3 regions of the Methylobacterium sp. E-016 genome follow, and region 3 is predicted to be linked to each of the others. Evidence: riboswitches for the same ligand, from Rfam matches in the RefSeq annotation. Region 3 holds a riboswitch; each other region holds the start of a gene.
The links. Region 3 has a riboswitch for cobalamin ahead of MKK68_RS22935 (TonB-dependent receptor). Riboswitches for the same ligand answer to the same signal wherever they lie in the genome.
Positions count from the first base shown of each region.

Region 1: another riboswitch for cobalamin. It lies ahead of MKK68_RS03705 (TonB-dependent receptor plug domain-containing protein); the one in region 3 lies ahead of MKK68_RS22935 (TonB-dependent receptor).
Region 2: another riboswitch for cobalamin. It lies ahead of MKK68_RS16750 (CbtB-domain containing protein); the one in region 3 lies ahead of MKK68_RS22935 (TonB-dependent receptor).

Region 1 covers NZ_JAKSYF010000048.1:5,136-12,922, forward strand. Annotated here, with positions in the region: gene MKK68_RS03685 (DUF6925 family protein) at 1-269, opposite strand, end outside; gene MKK68_RS03690 (ABC transporter ATP-binding protein) at 244-1,062, opposite strand; gene MKK68_RS03695 (FecCD family ABC transporter permease) at 1,059-2,069, opposite strand; gene MKK68_RS03700 (ABC transporter substrate-binding protein) at 2,090-2,881, opposite strand; gene MKK68_RS03705 (TonB-dependent receptor plug domain-containing protein) at 2,950-4,929, opposite strand; cobalamin riboswitch at 5,050-5,262, opposite strand; gene MKK68_RS03710 (LpxA family transferase) at 5,577-6,191, shown strand; gene MKK68_RS03715 (pyridoxal 5'-phosphate synthase) at 6,402-7,055, shown strand.
Region 2 covers NZ_JAKSYF010000126.1:7,169-14,955, forward strand. Annotated here, with positions in the region: gene MKK68_RS16735 (cobyric acid synthase) at 1-170, opposite strand, end outside; gene cobO (cob(I)yrinic acid a,c-diamide adenosyltransferase) at 205-807, opposite strand; gene cobU (bifunctional adenosylcobinamide kinase/adenosylcobinamide-phosphate guanylyltransferase) at 804-1,331, opposite strand; cobalamin riboswitch at 1,399-1,680, shown strand; gene MKK68_RS16750 (CbtB-domain containing protein) at 1,717-1,893, shown strand; gene MKK68_RS16755 (CbtA family protein) at 1,916-2,665, shown strand; gene MKK68_RS16760 (DUF1636 family protein) at 2,658-3,026, shown strand; gene cobW (cobalamin biosynthesis protein CobW) at 3,045-4,079, shown strand; gene MKK68_RS16770 (Uma2 family endonuclease) at 4,083-4,745, shown strand; gene cobN (cobaltochelatase subunit CobN) at 4,753-7,787, shown strand, end outside.
Region 3 covers NZ_JAKSYF010000153.1:56,121-63,907, reverse strand. Annotated here, with positions in the region: gene MKK68_RS22940 (DUF2778 domain-containing protein) at 1-443, shown strand, start outside; cobalamin riboswitch at 512-726, shown strand; gene MKK68_RS22935 (TonB-dependent receptor) at 845-2,998, shown strand; gene MKK68_RS22930 (hypothetical protein) at 3,102-3,470, shown strand; gene MKK68_RS22925 (copper chaperone PCu(A)C) at 3,703-4,215, shown strand; gene MKK68_RS22920 (SCO family protein) at 4,205-4,822, shown strand; gene MKK68_RS22915 (DUF2946 family protein) at 4,819-5,187, shown strand; gene MKK68_RS22910 (TonB-dependent receptor family protein) at 5,252-7,582, shown strand; gene MKK68_RS22905 (peptidase S14) at 7,705-7,787, opposite strand, start outside.

The DNA.
Region 1 (7,787 bases), on a different contig from region 3:
CAGAGGGCGACCGCGTGGTTCCAGCCCGAGGCGACCGCGGTCTCAAAGGCGATTGGCCTCAGGTCGGAACTCGGGGTCAGGGCGATGGCGCCGCGAGCGGTCGCAAGTCCCAGGCGCTCGTCCGGCAGCGCCACGACGGGTTCGTCGGGATCGCGCATGAACTCAGCGATGGCACCGAAGCTGCCAAGGCTCCAGGCCGTGGTTGGATCGGCCAGTGCACCGCGCAGAAGGGCGACGGTGGCATCAGGGCTGTTTGGGGAAGGCTGCATCGATCTCCTCCGTATGGGGCCCCGAACGGTTCCAGGGCAGGATGTAGGGGGTGCCGTCCGGTCCAGCCCCACGGCAAACCGTGACGCCGAAGACGTCCGAAAGTAGCCGGTCGGTCAACGCAACGTCCGGGTGTCCATCGGCGGCGACACGTCCCTCGCCCAGGACCACGATCCGGTCGCAGAACCGGGCCGCGAGGGAGAGGTCGTGCAGGACGGCCACGACGCCGGTGCCGGCCAGGGCCACGCTCCGCAACAGCGTCATGGCGTCGAGCTGGTGGGCAGGGTCGAGGGCGGTGATCGGTTCGTCGGCCAACAACCAATCCGCTTCGACGGCGAGCGCTCGCGCCAGCAACACGCGCATCCGCTCGCCGGTGGACAGGGTCGGTTCGGTCCGCTCGGCGAAGCGCGCAACATCGGTCCGTGTCATCGCTCGGTTTATTGCGGCGTAATCGGTGCCATCGAGGCCACCGAACGCGCGTCGATGCGGCAGCCTGCCGAGGGCGACGAGGTCACGCACCTGCATCGGCCAACCGGCCCCCGTGCCCTGGAAAAGGACCGCGATGCGCTTGGCGCGCGCGTCGCGGGAGATGCCCTTGAGCGCCATACCGTCGAGATTTACGCGGCCCTTGGTCGGGGCGACCAAGCCCGCGAGGGTGCGCAGGAGGGTGGTCTTGCCAGCGCCGTTCGGACCGACCAGACCGACGAGGGTCCCGCGTTCCAGGGACAGGGTGATATCCGACAGGATGGCACGCCCGCCGAGGCGGACATCGAGGGCTGCGGTCGCGAGGCTCATGCGCCGCGCCCTCGCTCACGCAGGAGGAGCACGATCAGGAACGGTGCCCCAACGAGCGCAGTCACCACACCGAGCTTGAGTTCCGGGCGCGTCGCCAGGAGACGAACGCCCAAGTCCGCGGCAAGCACCAGAGCGGCCCCGGCGAGGCCGCTCGGCCATAGGCTGGCGCCGGGACGCGCGCCTACCAGTGGTCGCACGAGGTGGGGCACCACGAGGCCGACGAAGCCGATGGCGCCGCTGACGGCGACGCCACTGCCAATGGCCAGCGCCGCGCCCGTGACGAGGCGCAGACGGACTGAGACCAGATGGAAGCCGAGGCTCGAAGCTGTGTCCTCGCCCAGCGTCAGGGCATCCAGCGCGCGGCCGGTGGACAGCATCAGGCCCCAGCCGACCGCCATCAACGGGAGGCATAGCCAGACATGGTCCATGCTGCGGTCCGCGAGCGACCCCATCAGCCAGAACACGATCTCCAGGGCCGCGTAGGGGTTGGGCGATAGGTTGAGCGCCAGCGCCGTCATGGCGCCGGCGAGGCTCGACAGGGCGACGCCGGCGAGGATCAATCCCAGGGTGGTGCCGCCTCTGGCGGCGACAAGGTTCAGGGCGAGCGCCGCCACGGCGGCGCCGGCGATCCCGCCGAGCGGGAGGGCTAGGCTAAGCGAGGCTGCGAAGCCGCCATAGAACACCACCACGGCCCCGAGGGCCGCCGCGGAGGAGATGCCGAGGATGCCGGGATCGGCGAGCGGGTTGCGCAGGTAGCCCTGCATCGCCGCCCCGGTCAGCCCAAGGCTGAAGCCGACAAGGCTGCCGAGCAAGGCACGAGGTAGGCGCAGTTCCCAGAGCACCAGCGCCGGGAGGGTCGCCCGTCCGGCGATGAGGTCGCCAGCCGCCGCCGGGACGTCGAAAGGGGCATACCCGACCGCGATGGACGCGACCGTCAGGACGAGCACAAGCAGGCCGAGTATCGAGACGACCGCGCGGGGTCCGACGACCGCCCGGTCGACCCGCATGGGAGGCGGGAGGGGAGCGTTCATCGTGCCGCCCGTTGGTGTGCCGCCGCAGCGAGCAAGGCCACGACCTCGGCGACCTGCGGACCTGGACAGGTCCAGAGCCGGTTCGGAATTGAGACGGTACGCCCCTGCCGACGTAGCGCGTCGAGGACGGGATGGTGCAGCAGGGCATCGGCCAGCGACGGCGCGCCGGGCTCCCCCTCGTCGAGGACGATGAGGTCGGCGTCGGCGAAGGCCGCCGCTTCCAGCGGGACCTGGCCGAAGCGGTCGCGACCGAGTTCTGCCGCAACGTTGACGAGGCCGGCGGCGCGGATGATCGCATCGCCAAGGCTGCCGGGTGCGACAGTGAAGGCATTCGGGCGCATGACGAGTGCCCGCAACGGTTTTGCCGCCGGCACCACCTGCGCCAGCCGCGCGTCGAGGTCCGCGACCATCGCCTCGCCGCGCGCCGGGTGCCCGAGGGCCGCGGCGACGGTCCGGATCTGGGCCCGCACCCCCTCGAAGTCGTTGGGTACGCCGAGTTCGAGAAGGGGGAAGCCGACGCGCTTGAGCAGGCCGACCGTGGTCCGCGTCGTGAAGGCTCCGGCCACGACGAGGTCGGGCCGCAGCGCGACGATCTCCTCCGACAGGCCACGGGTCACCGCGATGCCGGTGGCCTCCCGCGCGACGGAGGAGCCGCGCGGGTCATGGGCGAGGTAGGTCACGGCGGTGACCTGGTCGCGGTCGGCGAGCCGCAGGACCAGCTCGTCGGCGCAGAGGTTCATCGAGACGACGTGGACCGGATGCACCGGCTCGTCTGCCGCCCACCCCATACCTGACAGACCAAGCCAGACCGCAATCGCTAGCGCAGCCAGCGTCCATCGCATCGACATCGCAATCCTCAGAACGTCGTCACGCGGACGCCGCCGTACACGGCGAGGCCTGGCCCGAGGAAGCCGGTGGGGTTCTCGTAGCGGCGGTCGAACAGGTTATCGATCCGGCCGAACACACTCACCGTCTCGTTCACGTCGTAGTTGACCGCGAGGTTGACCAGGGTGAAGCCCGGGTTCTTCAGCCTCTGGATCGAGAAGTCTCGGTTTCCGTCTACGAAGTGGCCAAGCACGATCACCGTCCCGCTGAAGCTCAGGCCGGGGATCGGCGTCCACTGAGCGGTGGCGCTGCCCTTGTGGCGGGGCCGGCGCAGGAGCTCTTGGTTGGTAATCTCATTCTTGGTCACGGTGTTGGTGTAGTCGACCCGGCCCGAGAGCGTGTCGGTGAACCGGATCGCAACGAAGGCCTCGGCCCCGTAGGATTCGGCTCGCCCGACGTTCTCGTTCGAGGTGAAGCTGGCGTTGGTGTTGATCAGGTTCTTGAAGTCGTTGGCGTAATAGGTCGCGCCGACGAGAACGCGCTCGCCGAGCGGCTGTTCGAAGCCGGCATCGTAGCCGAGGCTCTCTTCCGGCTTGAGGTTGGGGTTGGCGAAGAAGTTGAACGCCGGGAAGCTCTGGAACAGCTGGCTCAGGGTCGGCGCCTTGAAGCCGGTGCCGACGCTGCCTTTGATCCGCGTGTCGGTGAACGGCAGGATGTAGCTCGGGGCGACGCGGAACGTGGTGGCCGGTCCGAAGGCGTCGTTCTCGTCGTGGCGAACGTTGGCGACGAAAGAGGCACGGTCGAACGGCATCAGCTGTATCTCGCCGTAGCCGGCGGTATTGCCGTTCCTGGCCCGCAGGTTGCCGGAACCGAACGGGTTCGGATCAGTAGTCGACAGGCTCTCGTCGTCACGCTGCGCGCCGAACAGAACGAGGTTGCCGGGCGAGAGCTGGTAGTCGCCGCGGTACTCGTACCGCGTGCGCTCGCCGAGGCCGGCGGTCGGGAGCGGGTTGAACGGGTCGTACGCGTTCTGGACCTGGCGGTTGTAGAGGTTCGAGTAGTTGATCGCGAAGACGTTGTGGAAACCGGCGAACGGCGTCCACTCGGCCTCGTTGCGGGTGAAGACTTGCTGCACGTCCGCCTGGCTGCGCAGGCCGCCCAACGTCACCGGGAAGGTGCCATAGTCGTCGCCGCTGAAGAGCAGCTTCGAGTTGATGAACCGCGTGATCGAGTTGATTCGGAACGTGTCGGTGAACTGGTAGCCGAACTTCGCCGAGACGGTCTCGTTGTCGTAGTAGTTCGGGCGGGTCGTCGTTCCTGGGGCGACGAGGTTGGGCGGCGTCACAGGCGTTGCGGCAGCCCGGAGATGCTGGATCGACACCGAGTAGTCGAAGCCGTTTTCCGACCCGCTGATCCGGCCGCTCTGGTTGAACGTCCCGAACGAGCCGCCCTCGATCCGCGCGGTTGCCCTGGCCGGTCCTTCGCCACGCTTCGTCGTGAAGGAGATCGCGCCGCCGATGGCGTCGCTGCCGTAGAGGCCGCTCTGGGGACCCCTGAGCACCTCGATGCGGGAGAGGTCGTCGGTCAGGAGCTGCCCGAAGTCGAAGGAGCCATTCGGGTTCGACGGGTCGGTCGCGTCGATGCCGTCGATGAGCACCTTCACGTGGTTCGAGTTCGAGCCGCGGATGAATACCGAGGTCTGACCGCCCGGGCCGCCGGTCTGCACGACGTTGAGGCCCGGCACCTGCTGGAGGGCGTCCGGGACGGTGCGGCGCTGCTGGGCCTCCAGAGTGGCGGCGGTGAGCACGGTGACGCTCGATCCGACCTGGTCGACGGGCGTCGGCACGCCGGTGGCGGAGACGGAAAGCTCGGAGAGCGTGACGGCCGCCTCTGCCCCGCGCGGGACGTCGGCGAAGGGGGCGGCGGTCTGCTGCGCGAGGGCGGCACCGGGAAGGGAGGCGTAGGCGAGCGCGAGCGTGCGCAGGCACGCGGTTCGGGAGGGGAAGGACACGGGACAAGCCTCGGGCGACGTCTGTGGCACGTCACCGCGAACGAAGCCTGGGCGCTTGCCTGTCGTGAGGACAGCCGAACGCCTCGACACCCATCAGGACACCCCGCCCGATGCGTTTCGCGTGTGACCACGACTGACGGCAGGTCTCCTGGCTCGCGGGTCACCGCCCTCTCATCGTCTTCCCAGGCCCGAAGACCCAGTGACGTGTTGATGATGGGCTCGCCGCTTACAGTTGCGGGGGCAGCCGCGGCTTCGGGGAGGCCCTTTCGGACCTCATCCTGACCGCGTTCCCTTTTGATCCTCCGGGGAGGAACCGTCGGTGACAAGGAGCGCGATCAAAGCGTCCGCCGTCAATGGCACGCAAAGGCTTTCCGACGATGTGTGCCTGGAAGGTTACAGGTCAGCACTCACGAAGGTTTGCTTCGGTGCTATGCAGCGTCCGCTTTTCAAAAATTTGGGCTGAAAGCAGACCGTCGCATAATCACCCCGAGCGTCCGTTCCGCATCCGACCCAACCCGGACGCTCAACAACGCCGTCGCATTTTCCCAAACCTGCCGTTCGAACCCGTGGCAAACGATTGACCGAGGCTGGCACCCCGTACACCGTCTGGCACTCGACGAGTTGTGAGAACCACGAGCGCGTGCCGAATGAACATCGTTGATGCGCATATCGCGGCTTGGCGTCGTTCGCCCTTTGCCGAGTGGGTGACGGGAGAGGCGTGGGATGTCATCCCTGACTTGGCTGGCATGGTCGCGAGATTTCTGAAGACCCTCGACGCCGATTACGAGATCGAGGGCGATATCGCCGTCCATCGCTCCACCAAGGTCGAGCCCGGTGCCGTGATAAAAGGCCCCCTGATCGTTGGTCCAAACTGTCTTATTGCGATGGGAAGCTTGATTAGGGGTGGATGCTGGCTCGAAAGCGACTGCATCGTAGGACCCGGAGCCGAACTCAAGACGACCATCATGTTTCAAGGGGCGAAGCTCGCTCATTTCAACTTCGTCGGCGACAGCGTTCTTGGCCGGGATGTCAATCTTGAAGCGGGCTCGATCATTGCGAACTATCGGAACGAGTTGGCCGATCCCCGCCTTCGTATCAGCTATAACAGCAAGACGCTGGAGGCGGACACGCTGAAGTTCGGCGCGCTTGTCGGTGACGGATGCCGCATCGGCGCGAATGCGGTCGTTGCACCCGGCGCCATCCTTGCTCCCGGAACGGTGGTCTCCCGCCTCGGATTGATCGATCAGCGCCCAACTTCCTGATCGTCCTGAAAGCGGGCCGGGGGATATCCACCCCAAGCCGCCATTCGGCTACCGACCCAAGCCAGCCGCTCGGACTGCCGGCGGCGTTTCTCTAAAGCAGCCGTTCGACAGCATCGCAGCAACTTTGGGTTGGGTGGGAAACAGCTTGACTATTCATTGGCGGTCGGTTGGCTCGCGCCGTCCTCCCGTTGGTCGATAGCGGAGCAGTTCATGTCACTCAAAGAGCGGCTTCGCGGCCTCAAGTCCCTTGCCGGTCCCTTCCCGCCGTTCGATGCTGGCGCTACCCCGGATGACCCACGCGGTCTTTTCGAGACATGGCTCTACGATGCTATCAATCGGGGCATACCCGAAGCCCATGCCATGACGCTCTCGACTATCGATGAGCAGGGGTACCCTGATGCCCGCGTCTTAATTCTTAAGAACGTGGATGCCGATGGGTGGCACTTCGCCAGCACGAAGCTCAGTCCCAAGGGCCGCCAGATCGCCGCCCAGCCCCGCGCCGCCCTGACATTCTACTGGCAACCGCTGGGTAGGCAGGTCCGCCTGCGAGGTCCGGTTATCGAAATGGATCGAGAGATCTGTGAGGCAGACTTCTTGGCCCGCCCAATTGGTTCGCGCGCGGGCGCTTTGCTCGCCCGGCAGAGCGACGTCCTCGTGAGTGACGCAGCATTGGATGCGGGCTTGGCCGAGCAGCGTCGTCGGATCGAAGCCGACCCATCCACCGTATCACCGACCTGGGCGGTCTACGCCGTCAAGCCGGATGAGGTCGAGTTCTGGCAGGCGGACGAGGAACGCAGACACACGCGTTTGCGATACCGGCGAGAGAACCACGGAGGCTGGACGCGCGAGCGACTGTGGCCGTGATAGTCCTAGGGGCAGGGTAAGGCCAGGCGACAGTCCGTTGTGGGGCCTGAGCGCGCGGGAAAGCGACGACCGCTCTGATACCTTTTTCGCCCCGAAGCAACCTGGTGGAAAGCTACCCCGAGCCATTCCGCATCCGACCCGACGCAGTCGCTCAGACCGCTGCCGCCTCCTCAAGAAAAGTTGCGGGCGGCCAACGAGGCCTGAGCACTTTTCCGGGGTGCGGCTCGTGGTCGATTGTGCAAAATCGATCTCGCCGGTTTTACCGGTGGCGCCCATGCCAGTGTCTCTTTAGCCCCTCGATCCGCTGGCGTGGGCGTCTGCAACTCAAGGCGGCGATCATCCCTGGTCCCGCCCGCACTTGGTCGTTCTTCTCGTGTCAGGCTCACCAACCAGTATCGATGAGCCTGCTCCGGGACCACGGTCGTACCGGGTGTTCAGCCTCAAGCTAGATGGGAACGTGGGGGAGAGCCTCTCGATCCAGGCGAAAAGCGATGATGAAGCGAAGGCCATCGCTGCAACGCTGCCTAACGGCCATGGTATCGATCTCTGGGAGCGTGCCCGTTACCTGGCCAGCTACCCCCCTCAAAGCGCTGCATATCCCGAGCGCTAGGCGCCAATCCAACGCACGCTGCTACTTTCAAAGCCTGCCGAAAGTTATGAGATAGCCTTACGCGGTGTCCACTTCGATGCTTCAGCGATCAGAAGCAGACCAGCCGACATCCACCCACCGGT
Region 2 (7,787 bases), on a different contig from region 3:
TGCAGCGCCTGCGCCCGCCCGATCTCGCCGCCATCCGCTGTGACGGCGGCGTTGTTCGACATGTTCTGCGGCTTGAACGGGCGCACCCGAAGCCCGCGTCGGGTGAAGGCGCGCGCGAGCCCGGCGACGATCAGCGACTTGCCGACGTCCGAGCCGGTGCCCTGGATCATTAGGCTTCGGGTCACGGCTGAAGGGACCATTCCATCAAAACTCGATCCCCTCCTGCGCCTTCACGCCGGCCGCGAAGTGGTGCTTCACGCTGCCCATCTCGGTGACGAGGTCGGCGGCCTCGATCAGCGCCGGCTTGGCGTTGCGGCCGGTGACGACGACGTGCAGGTCCGGGCGACGGCTTTTCAGGGTGGCCACCACCGCGTCGAGATCGAGGTAGTCGTAGCGCAGCGCGATGTTGAGCTCGTCGAGGATCAGGAGACGGAGGCTTGGGTCGGCCATCAGGTCGGTCGCCCGGTTCCAGGCGTTGAGGCAGGCGGCAATGTCGCGGGCCTTGTCCTGCGTCTCCCAGGTGAAGCCTTCGCCCATCGCGTGCCACGCGACCCGGTCGCCGAAGGTCCTCAGCGCATGCGCCTCGCCGGTGTCCCAGGCGCCCTTGATGAACTGCACCACGCCGACCCGGTGTCCGCGGCCCAGCATGCGGAGCGCCAGGCCCAGCGCCGCCGTGGTCTTGCCCTTGCCGGGTCCGGTGTTGACGATGAGCAGGCCCTTCTCGATCGTCTTGGCCGCGACCTCGGCGTCCTGCACCGCCTTGCGCTTCTCCATCTTCTCGCGATGGCGTTCGGCGTCGTCGGTCATGGCGTTCCCTGCGGTTTGATGACGAGCGGCAGCCCGGCGACCGTCAGGACGATGCGGTCGCACTCGGCCGCGAGGCTCTGGTGGAGGCGTCCGGCCGCATCGCGGAAGCGGCGGGCGAGCGCGTTGTCGGGCACGATCCCGAGGCCGACCTCGTTCGACACGAGGACGAGCGGCCCGCGCGCTTCCCCGCAGGCACTGCGGAGCGCCGCCGTCTCGGCGTCGAGGTCGGCATCGGCAAGCAGCAGGTTCGTCAGCCACAAGGTCAGGCAATCGACCAGCACCGGCCCCGGCGCCTCCGCGATCGCGGCGGCCAGAGCGGTCGGCACGTCCCGGGTGATCCAGTCGCCGGAGCGCCGCGCCCTGTGGAGGGCGATGCGCGCGCGCATCTCGTCGTCCCAGGCCCGTGCCGTGGCAAGGTAGAGCCACGGGCCCGGCACCGCCTCGATCAACCTCTCGGCGTAGGCGCTCTTGCCCGAGCGCGCACCGCCGAGCACGAGGGTCGTCCGAGGCGCGGCCTGCTGCATGGCTGGAACCCATGCCCCAACCCCTGTGCGCCCGTCAAAGCCTCCGTTGTGCGGGGAGACCGGACAGGCTATGGCTGGACGCGACGGTGCCCCGGAGACGGGGTGAAAAGGGAATGCGGTGAGGGGAAACCCGATGCCGCGGCTGCCCCCGCAACTGTAAGCGGCCAGGGTCCCCACGGCGATCCGGGCTTCGTTGAACCGACCTGTCCAAGATGGGACTGCGTTGCGGATCGAAGCCCGGATCGCCGTGGGAGCCCTCAGCTCCTGCCCTCGGCCACCGATGTTTCGGGAAGGCGGCAGGCGCTGCGATCCGCGAGCCAGGAGACCTGCCGTCCCCCGCGCTTTCTCGAACGCCGCCGGCGGGGCGGCCGGAGATGTTGTCGACATGACCACCCAGACCCTCACCCAGACCGGCACCCGCGCGAACGAGGGCTTCGTCGCCATCGTCGCCGCCGCCATGCTCGGCCTCGGGCTCGTGTTCCTCGCCGGCTTCTCGCCGGCCTCGGCGCTGCACAACGCGGCGCACGACTTCCGGCACACGCAGAACTTCCCCTGCCATTGACCGCCTGAACCCAGGCGTTCCCATGCTCATCCGGCTCCTGTCGGCGGCGCTCGCCGCCGGCTTCCTCGCGGCCGTCCTCGTGACGGGGCTCGAGCTCGCGCTCACCTCGCCGCTGATCATCGCCGCCGAGCGCTACGAGACCCAGGCCGCTCCCGGCGCCGCCGCCTCGGCGGCCCCGCTGGCCGGGCGCCTGCCGATCGTGCTCGCCCATGCCGGGCACGACCACGACACCAAGGCCGAGCCGGAATGGCAGCCGGCCGCCGGCCTGCCGCGCATGCTGTTCACCGGGCTCGCGACCCTCGTCGGCGGGATCGGCTACGCCCTGCTCCTCGGCGCGGTGATGCTGGCCACCGGCGGCGAGCCGTCGCCCGAGCGCGGGCTCGCCTTCGCGGTCGCCGGCTTCCTCGCAGTGGCGCTCGCGCCGGCTCTGGGCCTGCCGCCCGAGCTGCCCGGCAGCGAGGCGGCCCCGCTGGCCGCCCGCCAGGTCTGGTGGGTGATGACGGCGTCGGCCACCGCGATGGGGATCTATCTCATCGCGATCCGCCGGGTGCCGATCACCATCCTCGGCGGAATCGTGCTCATCGTCGCTCCGCATCTGGCCGGTGCGCCGGAGGTGGCGGCGACGCCGTCCGAGCTTCCCGCCGGCCTCGCCGCGCAGTTCGCCGCGCGCTCGCTCGCCATCGCCTTCGTGTTCTGGGCGGTGATCGGCTTGGCCTTCGGGCGCGCCTGGCAGACCTTCGGCCCGAAGGCCGCGGCAGGCGCCCGTGGCTGACACGATCCTCTACGTCTGCACCACCTGCCGGATGGAGAGCGATGCGCCGGACGGCCCGCGCGCGGGCGCCCGCCTCTTCGACGCGTTGCGTGCGCTTCCCGCCCCCGACGGCGTGACGATCGAAGCGGTCGAGTGCCTGTCGGTCTGCAAGCGGCCCTGCACCGTCGCCGTGGCGGCGGAGGATCGCTGGACCTACGTCTACGGCGACCTCGACCCGGCGGATTCCGCACGCATCATTCTCGACGGCGTCGGCCTCTACGCCGGCACGCCCGACGGGATCGTGCCGTGGAAGCAGAGGCCGCAGGAATTCCGCAAGGGCGTCGTCGCCCGCATCCCCCCGTTTCCGCCGCGCGCGGCCTGAGCCATCGGCGAGATCCCCATGAGCATCGTCCAGAAGATCCCCTGCACCATCGTCACCGGCTTCCTCGGGGCGGGCAAGACGACGCTGGTGCGCCACGTGGTCGAGAATGCCGGCGGGCGCCGGCTCGCGATCCTCGTCAACGAGTTCGGCGACATCGGCTTCGACAAGTCGTTCCTCGCCGCCTGCGGCATCGAGGGCTGCACCGAGGATTCGATCGTCGAGCTTCCCAACGGCTGCATCTGCTGCACCGTCGCGGACGACTTCGTGCCGGCGATGACGGCTCTTCTCGATCGCCCGAACCCGCCCGAGCACATCCTGATCGAGACGTCCGGCCTCGCCCTGCCCAAGCCCCTGGTCCAGGCGTTCCAGTGGCCGGCGATCCGCTCGCGGGTGACCGTCGACGGCGTCGTCGCGGTCGTGGACGGGCCGGCGGTCGCCTCGGGCGCCTTCGCCGAGGACCCCGAGGCTCTGGCCAACCAGCGCGCCGCCGATACGGCGGTGGACCACGACAACCCGCTCGAGGAGGTGTTCGAGGACCAGCTCCTCTGCGCCGACCTCGTCGTGCTCAATAAGGCCGACCTCCTCGACGCCGCCGGCCTCGCGCATGTGCGGGCCGAGGTGGAGCGCCAGCTTCCCCGCGCGGTGAAGGTGGTCGAGACAGCCCACGGCAAGATCGACCCGCGGGTGCTGCTCGGCCTCCAGGCCGCCGCCGAGGACGACCTCGACGCGCGCCCCTCGCATCACGGCGCGGGCGAGGATCACGACCACGACGACTTCGAGACCGTGGCGCTCCCGGTCCGCACGGCGATCACCGCCGCCGACCTCGCCGCCCGCGTCGAGAAGGCGGCCGAGACCGAGGGCGTCCTGCGCATCAAGGGCTTCTGCGCCGTCGAGGGCAAGCCGATGCGCCTCGTGGTGCAGGGCGTCGGCCGCCGCATCACCCATCATTTCGACCGTCCCTGGACGGCGGCCGAGCCCCGCGACGGCACGCTGGTGGTGATCGGCCTGAAGGGCTTCGACCAGGGCGCGGTCGCCGAAGCGCTCGCCGGCTAGGGGTTGTCCGCCGCACAGGCTACACTGCGCGTTTTCACGATCACCGCAGATTCCGGGATGCTGGACCGCCGACTTGAGCCAATGAGCATCGATGCGTTCTTCGCCTGGCAGGAAGCCCAAGCGGAGCGGTACGAGCTCGTCGGCGGCGTGCCGGTGCGGATGATGGCCGGGGCGCGCAACGTTCACGACGACATCGTCGTGAACATCCTCGCATGGTTGCGCACGGCCCTACGCGGAAGCGGATGCCGTCCGTTCACCGGGGACGGCAGCGTCGAAACGCTGCCCGGCCAGATCCGCCGCCCCGATATCGGGATCGATTGCGGATCCCGCGATCCGAACGCGCTGAAGGCGGCGCAGCCGCGGCTGGTCGTCGAGGTGCTGTCGCCGAGCACGCGCGACTTCGATGCGTTCGAGAAGCTCGGCGAGTACCGCACGATGGCCGACCTGGAGCATATCCTGCTGGTGGAACCCAATGCGGCGGAACTCCGCCTCTGGACGCGTGATCCGGACCGGCATTGGGCTGAGACCCGTCTTCTCGGGCTCGACGCGACGGTCCCGCTCTTGGCGTTCGGGATCGCCATGCCCGCGGCCGAGATCTACGACGGCGTCGCGTTTCCGAGCCGGCCCCGCCTCGTCCCCGGCGAGCCGGGCGGCTCCGCAGGCTGACCATCGCATGCACCTGATCCGCATCGATACGGTGAGCCTCGACGACGGCGAGGCGGCGGTCGATCTCGGGCAACAGCCCGGCGACGTCGTGTTCCTGTCGTTTACGGATTCCGACCTGCTCGGCGTCGCCAATGCCCACGCGGCCTGCGGCCCGGGCTTCCCGTCGCTGCGCCTGGCCAAGCTGTCGCGCCTGCGCCACCCGATGTCGGTCGATCTCTACGTCGAGACCGTGGTGGCGAAGGCGAGGATCGTCGTGATCCGCTGCCTCGGCGGCCTCGACTACTGGCGCTACGGCGTCGAGCGCTGCGCCGCCGTCGCACGGGCCGCCGGCATCCCGCTGGTGATCCTGCCCGGCTGCGACCGGCCCGACCCGCGGCTCGCCGAGCTCTCGACCGCGCCCGACCTCGCGCCGGTGCTCGACGGATATTTCCGCGCCGGAGGCCCCGAGAACCTGCGCCGCATGCTCGGGCGCCTCGCGGCCGAGATCGGCGTCCCGACCACCGTCGAGCCGCCCGAGACCTTGCCGCGCGGCTTCGCATGGTGCCCGGGCTGCGGACCGCTCGGCCTCGACGCGGCGCTCTCGCTCGGCGCCTCGCCGCTCGGCCTCGGCGCGCCCGGCGCGGCTGCGCCGCACGCGCTGATCCTGGTCTACCGCTCGGCGGCTCTCGGCGGCGACGGCGCACCCGCCAACGCGCTGGCGGCCGCCCTCCGTGAGCGGGGCATCGGAACGCTGACCCTGGCGGTGGCGAGCCTCAAGGATGCGGAGGCGGTCGACGCGGTGTTCGCGGCGATCCTCGCGCGGAAACCCGACCTGATCGTCGCCGCCACCGCCTTTTCGGCGCGCGAGGATGCCGGGTTCGTCCTCGACGCGGCCGATTGCCCGGTGCTGCAGGCTTTCACCGTCGGCAGCCCGCAGGAGGCCTGGGAGGCGTCGGCACGGGGCATGAACGCGGCGGACCTCGCCATGCAGGTGGCCTTGCCGGAATTCGACGGCCGCCTCTCGAGCTTCCCGATCTCGTTCAAGCAGGAAACGGACGCGGCCGACGGCTACGCCGAGCGCCGCGCGGTGCCCTACGCGGCCGGCATCGCGGCGCTCGCCGACCGTGCCGCCGCCTGGCTGCGCCTGGCCGCGACGCCGCGCGGGCATCGCCGGATCGCCTTGGTCCTTTCCGACTACCCGTCCCGCGGCGGCCGCGCCGGCTTCGCCGTCGGCCTCGACACGCCGGAGAGCGCGCGCGCGATCGTGTCGGACCTCGCGGCGGCCGGCTACGCGGGCCCATCGCTGCCGGAGGCCGCCGCCCTGATGCAGGCGTTGACGGACGGTGCGCCGGACTTCGCGATCCCGCTGCCCGATTACGCGGATTGGCTCGCGACCCTGCCGGAAGATTCGCGCGAGGCGCTGATCGAACGCTGGGGCGAACCCGAAGCCGACCCGACCTGCCGCGACGGCGCGTTCCGCTTTCGGATGGTAGATGCCGGGGGCGACACGCCCCCTCCCCCCGCAGCGGGGGAAGGGGAGGACGACGCGCAAGGCCGTATCGCGATCTTCCTCCAGCCTGACCGCGGCCGGTCGGCTGACCGCAAGGCCGGGTACCACGATCCCGACGAGCCGCCGACGCACGCCTACCTCGCGTTCCATCTCGGCCTGCGCCAGCATTTCGACGCCCTGGTCCATCTTGGCACCCACGGCACCACCGAATGGCTGCCCGGCAAGGCCGTCGCGCTCGCGCCCGCATGCTGGCCCGCGCGGGCGATCGGCGCCCTGCCCGTGGTCTATCCGTTCATCGTCGACGATCCCGGCGAGGCGGCCCCGCTGAAGCGCCGCCTCGGTGGCGTCGCGCTGGGGCACCTGACGCCGGCGATCGAGGCCGGCAGCCTCGAGCCGGAGGCGGCGCGCCTGCGCGAGCTCGTCGAGGAGTACAGTGCCGCGAGCGTCCTCGACCCGCGCCGCGCGACGCTGATCGCGCGCGCCATCCTCGATGACGCCGAGGCGGCCGGGCTGCTGGCGGGCGCCGGAATCGACGCCGACACGCCGATGACGGACGCGCTCGCGGCGCTCGACGCGCACCTGTGCGACCTCGGCGAGACCGCGTTCCGCGACGGGCTCCATCTTTTCGGCCGCGCACCGGACGGCGCGCCGGACGCGGTCGTCGCGAGCGCTCAGGCCGAACGGACGGGGCTGCTCGCCGCCCTCGACGGCCGATTCGTGCCGCCGGGCCCATCCGGATCGCCCTCGCGCGGACGCACCGACGTGATGCCGACCGGCCGCAACCTGACGACGCTCGATCCGCGTTCGCTGCCGACCCGGGCGGCGACGCTGCTCGGCGAGAAGGCCGCTGCCGCCATCGTCCTGCGCCACCTCCAGGACGAGGGCGAGTATCCTGCCCGGATCGTCATGGACCTGTGGGCCTCGCCGACGCTGCGCACCGGCGGCGAGGACGTGGCGCATGCCCTCGCTCTCATGGGCGTACGCCCGACCTGGGACCACGCGACCACCCGCGTCACCGGCTTCGAGGTGCGGCCGCTCGCCCTGCTCGACCGGCCGCGCATCGACGTGACCTGCCGCGTCTCGGGCGCGTTCCGCGACACCTTCCCGGACACCCTCGCCCTCCTCGACCGCGCCGCACGGGCCGTGGCGCAGCGCGAAGAGGAGGACGACGAGAACCCCCTCGCCGCAGCCCGCCGCCGTGGCGAGGGCCAGGCTCGCATCTTCGGCGCCGCCCCCGGCCGCTATGGCGCCGGCGCCGCCGAGACGGCGCTCGACGGCGCATGGGCCGAGCACGGCGATCTCGGGCGCGCCTATCTCGCGGCGAGCACCCATGCCTACGGCGACGCGGAGGGTGCGGATGCCGGCTTCGCCCAGCGGGTGGCGCAGGCCGACGCCTATCTCCACGCCTTCGACGTGGCCGAACGGGACCTGTTCGACGGCGATGCCGCCGCCGATGCGATGGGCGGGTTCGCCGCCGCGGCCGCCCTGGGGGGCGGCACGCCGACCCTCTACAGCCTCGATGCCGCGAGGCCGGAGACGCCGAAGGTGCGCAC
Region 3 (7,787 bases):
GCGGCCGCCTGTTCCCCAGCCCCGACGCGGGCGCCGGCACGGCGATCTACGACATCACCGCCCGCACCGTCCGCCTGCCGAACGGCGAGGTGCTGGAAGCCCATTCCGGCCTCGGCGCCAGCATGGACCATCCCGACTTCGTGCACCTGCGCATGCGCGGCTCGACCCCGCCGGGCACCTACGACCTCACCGAGCGCGAGGCTTTGTTCCACGGCGTGCGGGCGATCCGCCTCAACCCGGTGGGCGGCGCCGCCGCGATCCACGGCCGCGACGGGCTGCTGGCCCACACCTACATGCTCGGGCCGAGCGGCGCCTCGAACGGCTGCGTGTCCTTCCGCAACTACGACCGCTTCCTGCAGGCGTTCCTGCGCGGCGAGATCCGCCGCCTCGTCGTGGTGACCGGCCGCGGCGACGGCCCGGCCCGCTTCGCCGCGAGCCGCTGACGCCGTCACCGATCGGCCACACCCGGCGACGGCGTCCGAAAGCCGGATTGACGGGCCGGCGCCGCCCGACGCAACCTGCACGCGACGGTTCCTCATCGAGGATCAAAAGGGAACGCGGTGAGGGGAGGGCCCGACGAGGCCTTGCCCGAAGCCGCGGCTGCCCCCGCAACTGTAAGCGGCGAGCCTTCCACCACTGGACGTCACTGGATGCGCCGCATCCGGGAAGACGGTGGCGGGCGATGACCCGCGAGCCAGGAGACCTGCCGTCAGTCGTGGTCACACGCGAAGCGCGTCGGGCGGGGTGTTCCGGCGGGTGTCGAAGCCCCCGGCCGTCCGACGGACGGAGCGGTGGATCGGCCTCGTTCGCGGTGACGTGCCACGTCCGCGTCGCCCGAGGTCCCGTGTCCGCGTCCCAGTCCCCGCCCGTCTTCCGAACGCCAACCCTGCTCGCTCTCGCCTGCGCCGCCGCCCTCTCGGGCCCGGCCGCGCTGGCGCGCCCCGCCGCCGGGGAGGCCGAGGCGAACCTCGCCGAGATCTCCGTGACGGCCGACGATCCCAGGCCCGCCGCCGGGGCTGCGGCGAGCGCCGGCTACGTCGGCGGCACCATCGGCGCCGGCGGGGCGCTTCGGACGGTGGATGCGGCGAGCGCCGGCATCGTTTCCGGCGCCGAGATCAACAGCCGCCCGATCACGCGGCCGGGCGAGGTGCTCGAATCCGTGCCCGGCCTGATCGTCACCCAGCATTCGGGGGAGGGCAAGGCCAACCAGTTCTTCCTGCGCGGCTTCAACCTCGACCACGGCACCGACATCGCGATCGAGGTCGACGGGATGCCGGTGAACATGCGCACGCACGCGCACGGCCAGGGCTACGCCGACATCAACTTCCTGATCCCCGAGCTCGTCGGCGCGGTGGCGTTCCACAAGGGGCCGTACTTCGTCCGCGACGGCGACTTCGCCTCGGCCGGCTCGGTACGGATCGACTACCTCGACACCGTCGCCAAGAACGTCGCGCTGACCTCGTTCGGCAGCTTCGGCTACGCGCGGGCGCTGACCATCGCCTCGGCCCCCCTCGGCCAGGGCAACCTGCTCGTGGCGGGCGAGGCGCAGGTCTACGACGGCCCGTGGGACGTGCCGGACGCGCTGCGCAAGGTGAACGGCGTGGTGCGCTACAGCCAGGGCACGGCGCTCGACGGGTTCTCGGTCACCGGCATGGCCTATGCCAGCCGCTGGACCGCGACCAACCAGATCGCGTCGCGCGCGGTGTCGGAGGGGATCATCGGCCGCTTCGGCACCCTGAACCCGACCGACGGCGGCGACAGCAGCCGGTTCTCGCTCTCGGGCCGCTGGAGCATGACCGACGACACCGGCGTCACGCGGGCCTCGGCCTACGTCATCCGCTCGCAGCTCAACCTGTTCAACGACTTCACCTACTTCCTCAACGATCCGGTCAACGGAGACCAGTTCCACCAGCTCGACCAGCGCATCCTCGGCGGCGGCGAGGTGAGCCACGTCTTCCAGGGCGACCTGTTCGGGCATCCGATGGAGAACGAGATCGGGGTGCAGACCCGCACCGACGCGATCCGCGTCGGGCTGTTCAACACCGCGAACCGCCAGTTCCGCACGGGCGTCCTCGACGACCGGGTGCTGGAGGCGAGCGGGGCGTTCTACGTCGACAACCGCGTGCGCTGGACCGACTGGCTGCGCACCAGCGTCGGCTTCCGGGCCGACGCCTACTACGGCGACGTGGTCTCCGACACGGCGGCCAATTCCGGCAAGGCACGGGACGGCATCGCCAACCCGAAGCTCGGGCTGGTGCTGGGGCCGTGGTTCGACACCGAGCTCTACGTGAACTACGGCGGCGGCTTCCACTCGAACGACGTGCGCGGCGTGACCGCGACGGTCGACCCGGCGAGCCCCCTGTTCAACATCGCGCGCTCGCCCTTCCTCGTGCCCTCGACCGGCTACGAGGTCGGCATCCGCAACCGCTCGATCGCCGGGCTGGAGACGGCATTGGCCCTGTTCCGCCTCGATTTCGCGTCGGAGAACCTGTTCCAGGGCGACACCGGCACGACGGAGCCGAGCCGGCCGAGCCGCCGCTTCGGCATCGAGTGGACCAACCGCTACGCGGTGACGCCGTGGCTGAGGCTGGAGGGGGACCTCACCGTCACCAATACCCGCTTCTCCGACGTCGACCCGGTCGGCAACCGCATCCCCGAGGCGCCGACCACGATCGCGTCGGCCGGGTTCACCTTCGGCGAGGGCCTCGGCTGGTTCGGCGCGATGCGGCTGCGCTACTTCGGCCCGCGCCCGCTGATCGAGGACAATTCCGTGCGCTCGAAGCCGACGGCGCTGCTCAACGGCCGCGTCGGCTACAATTTCGACAACGGCCTCAGCCTGTCGCTCGACGTGCTGAACCTGACCAACGCCAAGTCGGACCAGATCACCTACTACTACGTCTCGCGCCTGCCGGGCGAACCGGCCGACGGCGTCGCCGACCGGCACTTCCACCCGGTCGAGCCCACCGCCGTGCGGCTGACGCTGGCCGGGCGGTTCTGAGCGGCGGCCCTCGATCCGAGCGGCAGGCCCGGCGAAAACGGCCTCGCACGGTTCTGCCGCATTGACGGGGCGGCGGCCGGCGCCCTAGGCGTGGGGCATGCGCATGTGGCGGCCAGATTGGCGGGTCTGCCGCGCGGTCATCGCCGTGACCGCGCTCTACGCGCTCGCCCTGCAGGCCGTCCTCGGCGGGATGACGGGCGTGCGCACCCTCGACCCGGCGCACGCGCTCTGCCTGCAGGAATCCGGCGCGGACGGGCAGGGCCCGGCCGACGCGCCCCATCACGGCGACCACCTGGCATGCTGCACGGCCGCGCAGGCGATGCCGATGGCGGACGTGCCGGTTCCGGCGGCCGTCGCGGTCGCCCGGTCCGCTCCCCCGGCCGTCGACGTTCCGTGGCGTCCCGTCCTCGCCGCCGCCGCCCGCGCTCCGCCGGGCATCGGCGCCGGCGCACGCGCCCCACCCGCCGCCTGATCCACCGCCCGGCCGCCGCCCAGCCGGAACGCGGCGTCGCGCCCTGCCTCACGGTTGCGCGCTGAAAGCCGTGCTCCGGGAAGGCCTCGGCCCGCATCGACCGATGCAGCCTGCCGCATCGCCGTCGCTCGGCCCCTCGCGATCGCGCGAGCCGGCATGCCCGGGACGCCGTCCCCCAACCGCCCGGCCGCCCGCGGCCGCGACCGACACCGCCCCCTTCAGGAGAGTTGCCATGTCCAAGCTGTTCCGTCGCCGCGCGACCGGCTCCCTCGTCGCCCTCGCGCTGCTCGCGGTCCCGGCCGGCGCCCACGAGTACAAGGCCGGCGCGCTCGCGATCGCCCATCCCTGGACGCGGGCGACCCCGAACGGCGCCAAGGTCGGCGGCGGCTACCTCAGCGTCACCAACACCGGCACCGCGCCGGACACGCTGCTCGGCGCCACGGTGACCGGGGCGGACCACGTCGAGATCCATTCGATGACGATGGACGGCACCGTGATGAAGATGGCTCCGGTCCCGGGCGGCCTGGTCATCGCCCCCGGCGCCACGGTGACGCTCGCGCCCGGCGGCTACCACATGATGTTCGTCGACCTGACGGCGCCCCTGAAGAAGGGCGAGCGCGTCAAGGGCACGCTGCGGTTCGAGAAGGCGGGGACCGTCCCGGTCGAGTTCGCGGTCGAGGCGATCGGCGCGAAGGCCCCCGAGGGCGCGCAAGGGGCGGCCGGCGGCCACGATCATGCCCATTGATCCGCCGCCCGTCACGCCGGCCCAGCGCCGGGCGGGCTACGGCATCCTCGCGGCGGTGCTCGTCGGCATCCTCGGCATCGCCGGGGGCGTCGTGGCGATGCTGCCGCGCGGGCCCGCCAAGCCGGCGATGTCGGTGGTCGGCGGCCCGTTCCGGCTGCAATCGTCCAAGGGCGGGATCCTCGATTCGGCGACGCTGGCCGGCCGGCCCTTCCTGGTGTTCTTCGGGTTCACCCGCTGCCCGAACGTCTGCCCGACGACGCTGGCCGACCTCTCCAACCTGATCGACGACCTGCACAAGGCCGGCGGCGACATCGGCGCCTACTACATCACCCTCGATCCCGAGCGCGACGACGCCGCGGTGCTGCGCGACTACATGGGCTCGTTCAGCGATTCGATCACGGGGCTGACCGGGACCCGCGAGGAGATCGACCGGGTGGCGCGGTCCTACCGCGTCTTCTCCAAGAAGGTCCCGCTGCCGGGGGGCGACTACACCCTGGAGCACACGCTGATGGTCTACCTGATGGACCGGAACGGCGGCTTCGTCGGCCCGCTCGATCTCGCGGCCGGGCACGGGCTCGCCCTCCGGCAGATCCAGGCCGTCCTGTGACGGGTCGGGCGAAGCGCGTCGGCGCCCTCGGCACCGCGCTGATCCTGCTGGCGATCTGGGCGCAGTCGATCGTGCCGCTCGCCGCCCTGCGGATGGCGCCCGACGCCGCGTCGCTCGGCCTGTCGGCGATCTGCGGCCATGCCGGCGCAGCCGACGCCGCGGGGGAGCCGGCTCCGCTCGTTCCCGGCTGCCACGCCTGCCCGCTCTGCGCCGTGGGGCTCGCCGCGCCGGTCGTCGCCGCACCGCAGCCGGCGGCGCGGGTCCTGCGCTGGTCGCCCGTCGCCTGGCCGACCCCGCCGCCCGCCCGCACCCCGCATCGCCCCCGGATCGCCGGCCGGCCGAGGGCACCGCCGACCCTGCTCTGATCGAATCGCGAACCTCTTCCGGCGGGCCGATCCCGCCTGCCTCCCGATCAGACGAGCCCGCCCGATGCCCTTCCTGCCCAAGCTCCGGCTGCGCGCCGGCCTCCTCCTCCTGTCCGCCAGCCCGCTCGCCGTCGCGCAGGCGCAGGCACAGGCGCAGGCACAGGCACAGGAGAGCGTCACGCTCTCCGAGCTCTCGGTGGTCGGCGAGCGCGACGGGCCGGCACCGGCGGCCGGCATTCCCTTCGGCGTCGCCGCGCCGCAGGGCTCGGCGCCCAGCGTCATCGAGCATCCGGTCGGGCAGGTCGTGACCGGGATCGGGCGGCGCGACACGATCGAGAACCGGCCGGCGACGAGCCTCGGCGCGGTGCCCGCCAACAGCCCCGGCGTCACCGTGCGCCAGGGCAACGGCGGGCGCGACGTGATCATCTCGATCCGCGGCAACAACGCCCGCTCCACCGGCGTGATCAAGAACACGGTGGTGCTGGAGGACGGCTTCGTCCTGACCCAGCCCGACGGCGCCGCGCGCTTCGACCTCTCCGACCCGCGGGCCTATTCCCGCATCGACGTGTTCCGCGGGCCGCAATCGGCCCTGTTCGGCAACTACGCCACGGGCGGCGCGCTGGCCTTCCGCACCCGCACCGGCCGCGAGATCGACGGCTACGAGATCGGCACCGATGCCGGCAGCTTCGGCTATCTCAGCACCTCCTTCACGGTCGGCGGCGTCAGCGGCCCGCTCGAGATCAGCCTGTTCTCCAGCGACGTGCGCGCCAACGGCTACCAGGACCATTCGTCCTACGACACGCAGACCATCGACCTGCTGGCGAGCTACACCCCGACGCCGGACAACCGCTTCACCCTCAAGGTGATCAACAACGACCTGCACGCGGACCTCGCCGCCCGGTCGTCGCTGGCCGAGTTCCGCACCAACCCCTATCAGCGCGGCTGCGCGGCGGCGGCGACCGCGGCGGCGGGCTGCTCGCTCACCAACCTCTTCGTCAACGGCGCCTACGGCCGAAGGGTCGGCGTCACCGCCGAGGAGGCCGGCTTCGAGCGCAAGGACCGGCGCACGATCGTGGCGGCGCGCTACGAGCACGACATCGACGCCCAGACCACCTGGCGCACGCAACTCGGCTTCGACGAGCGCAATTTCAACCAGCCGTTCTACGCGACCGCGTCACGGGGCTCGTACCCGTCCTGGAACTTTCTCACCGACCTCACCCGGCGCTACGACCTGTTCGGCCTGCCGGCGGTCGGCTACGTGGCTTTGGCCTACAGCACCATCGACAACCGGATCTCGACCTACAACCGCGCGCCCTACGGCGGCCCGCGGCTGGGCGCGCTGATCGGCGACCAGGAAACGGTGCAGTCGAACCTCGGCGGCCGCGCCCGCACCGAGGTCGCGCTCTCCGAGCAGTGGACGGGCGTCGTCGGCATCGGCGCCGAGACCACGTCGATCACCGGGCGCAGCCTCGCCTACGCCTACGCGGCCGCGGGCGCGACCACGACGATCGCGGACGCGAACCGCACCTTCCTCAACGTCGCCCCGGAACTGGCGCTGGTCTACCGCCCGGGCGCCGAATGGGCGTTCCGCGGCCGCGTCGCCACCGGCTACACCACGCCGGCGGCGAGCAACCTGTTCGTGACCTCGGCGGGCCTGCCCGGCAACAACACCGGGCTGCAGACCCAGGAGAACCTCGGCTTCGACCTCGGCACCGACTGGACGCCGGTCGAGGGGCTGCGCCTCAGCGTCACCGGCTTCTACGAGATCTTCCGCAACGAGCTCGTCTCGCAATCGCCCGGGGCCGGCCTGCAGAGCTACACCTTCAACGCCCCGGCCTCGGAGCACCGCGGCCTCGAGGTCGGCGCCGACTGGGCCTTCGCGCCGGGCTGGCGCATCGTCGCCGCCTACACCTTCGACGACCAGGTCTACAGCCGCTACGTCGAGCAGCTCAGCGCCGGAGCGCTGACCCGCCGCCTCGACCGCGCCGGCAACCGCATCCCGGGGGTGCCGGCCAACCAGCTGCTCGCCCGCGTCGGCTACGACGTCCCGGCCGGGCCGCTCGCCGGGCTCGGCGCCTTCGTCGAGACCGTGTTCCAGGACGATTTCTACCTCGACAACGCCAACCAGCTGAAGGCGCCGGGCTACGCGATCGTCAACGCCAACGTCCACTACGCGACGGAACTCCCCGGCGGCTACGCCAAGCGCCTCACGCTCTACGCCGAGGTGCGCAACCTGTTCGACACGGTCTACGCCGCCTCGGCCCAGAACCTCGCCAACACGATCAGCGCGGCGACCGGGCTGCAGAACGGCGCGGGCGTGCTCGCCGGCACCACCGGCTCGATCTATGCCGGCGCCCCGCGCAACCTCGTCGCCGGGATGAAGCTGGCGTTCTGATGCCGACCCTCGGTGAGCCCGGCTCATCGAGGGTCGGCCCCCGCGACCGCCGGGCGGCGGTCGTCCGCCGGACCTCATGGGTTCTCACCTACGAGGCTTGGCCTGAAGACTCGGCATGAGCCTCAGATCACCGCCTCGATCAGGCCGAGGGTGCGGGCCTCCTCGGCCTCGATGTACCAATTGTAGGGAGCCCGCTCGATCACCT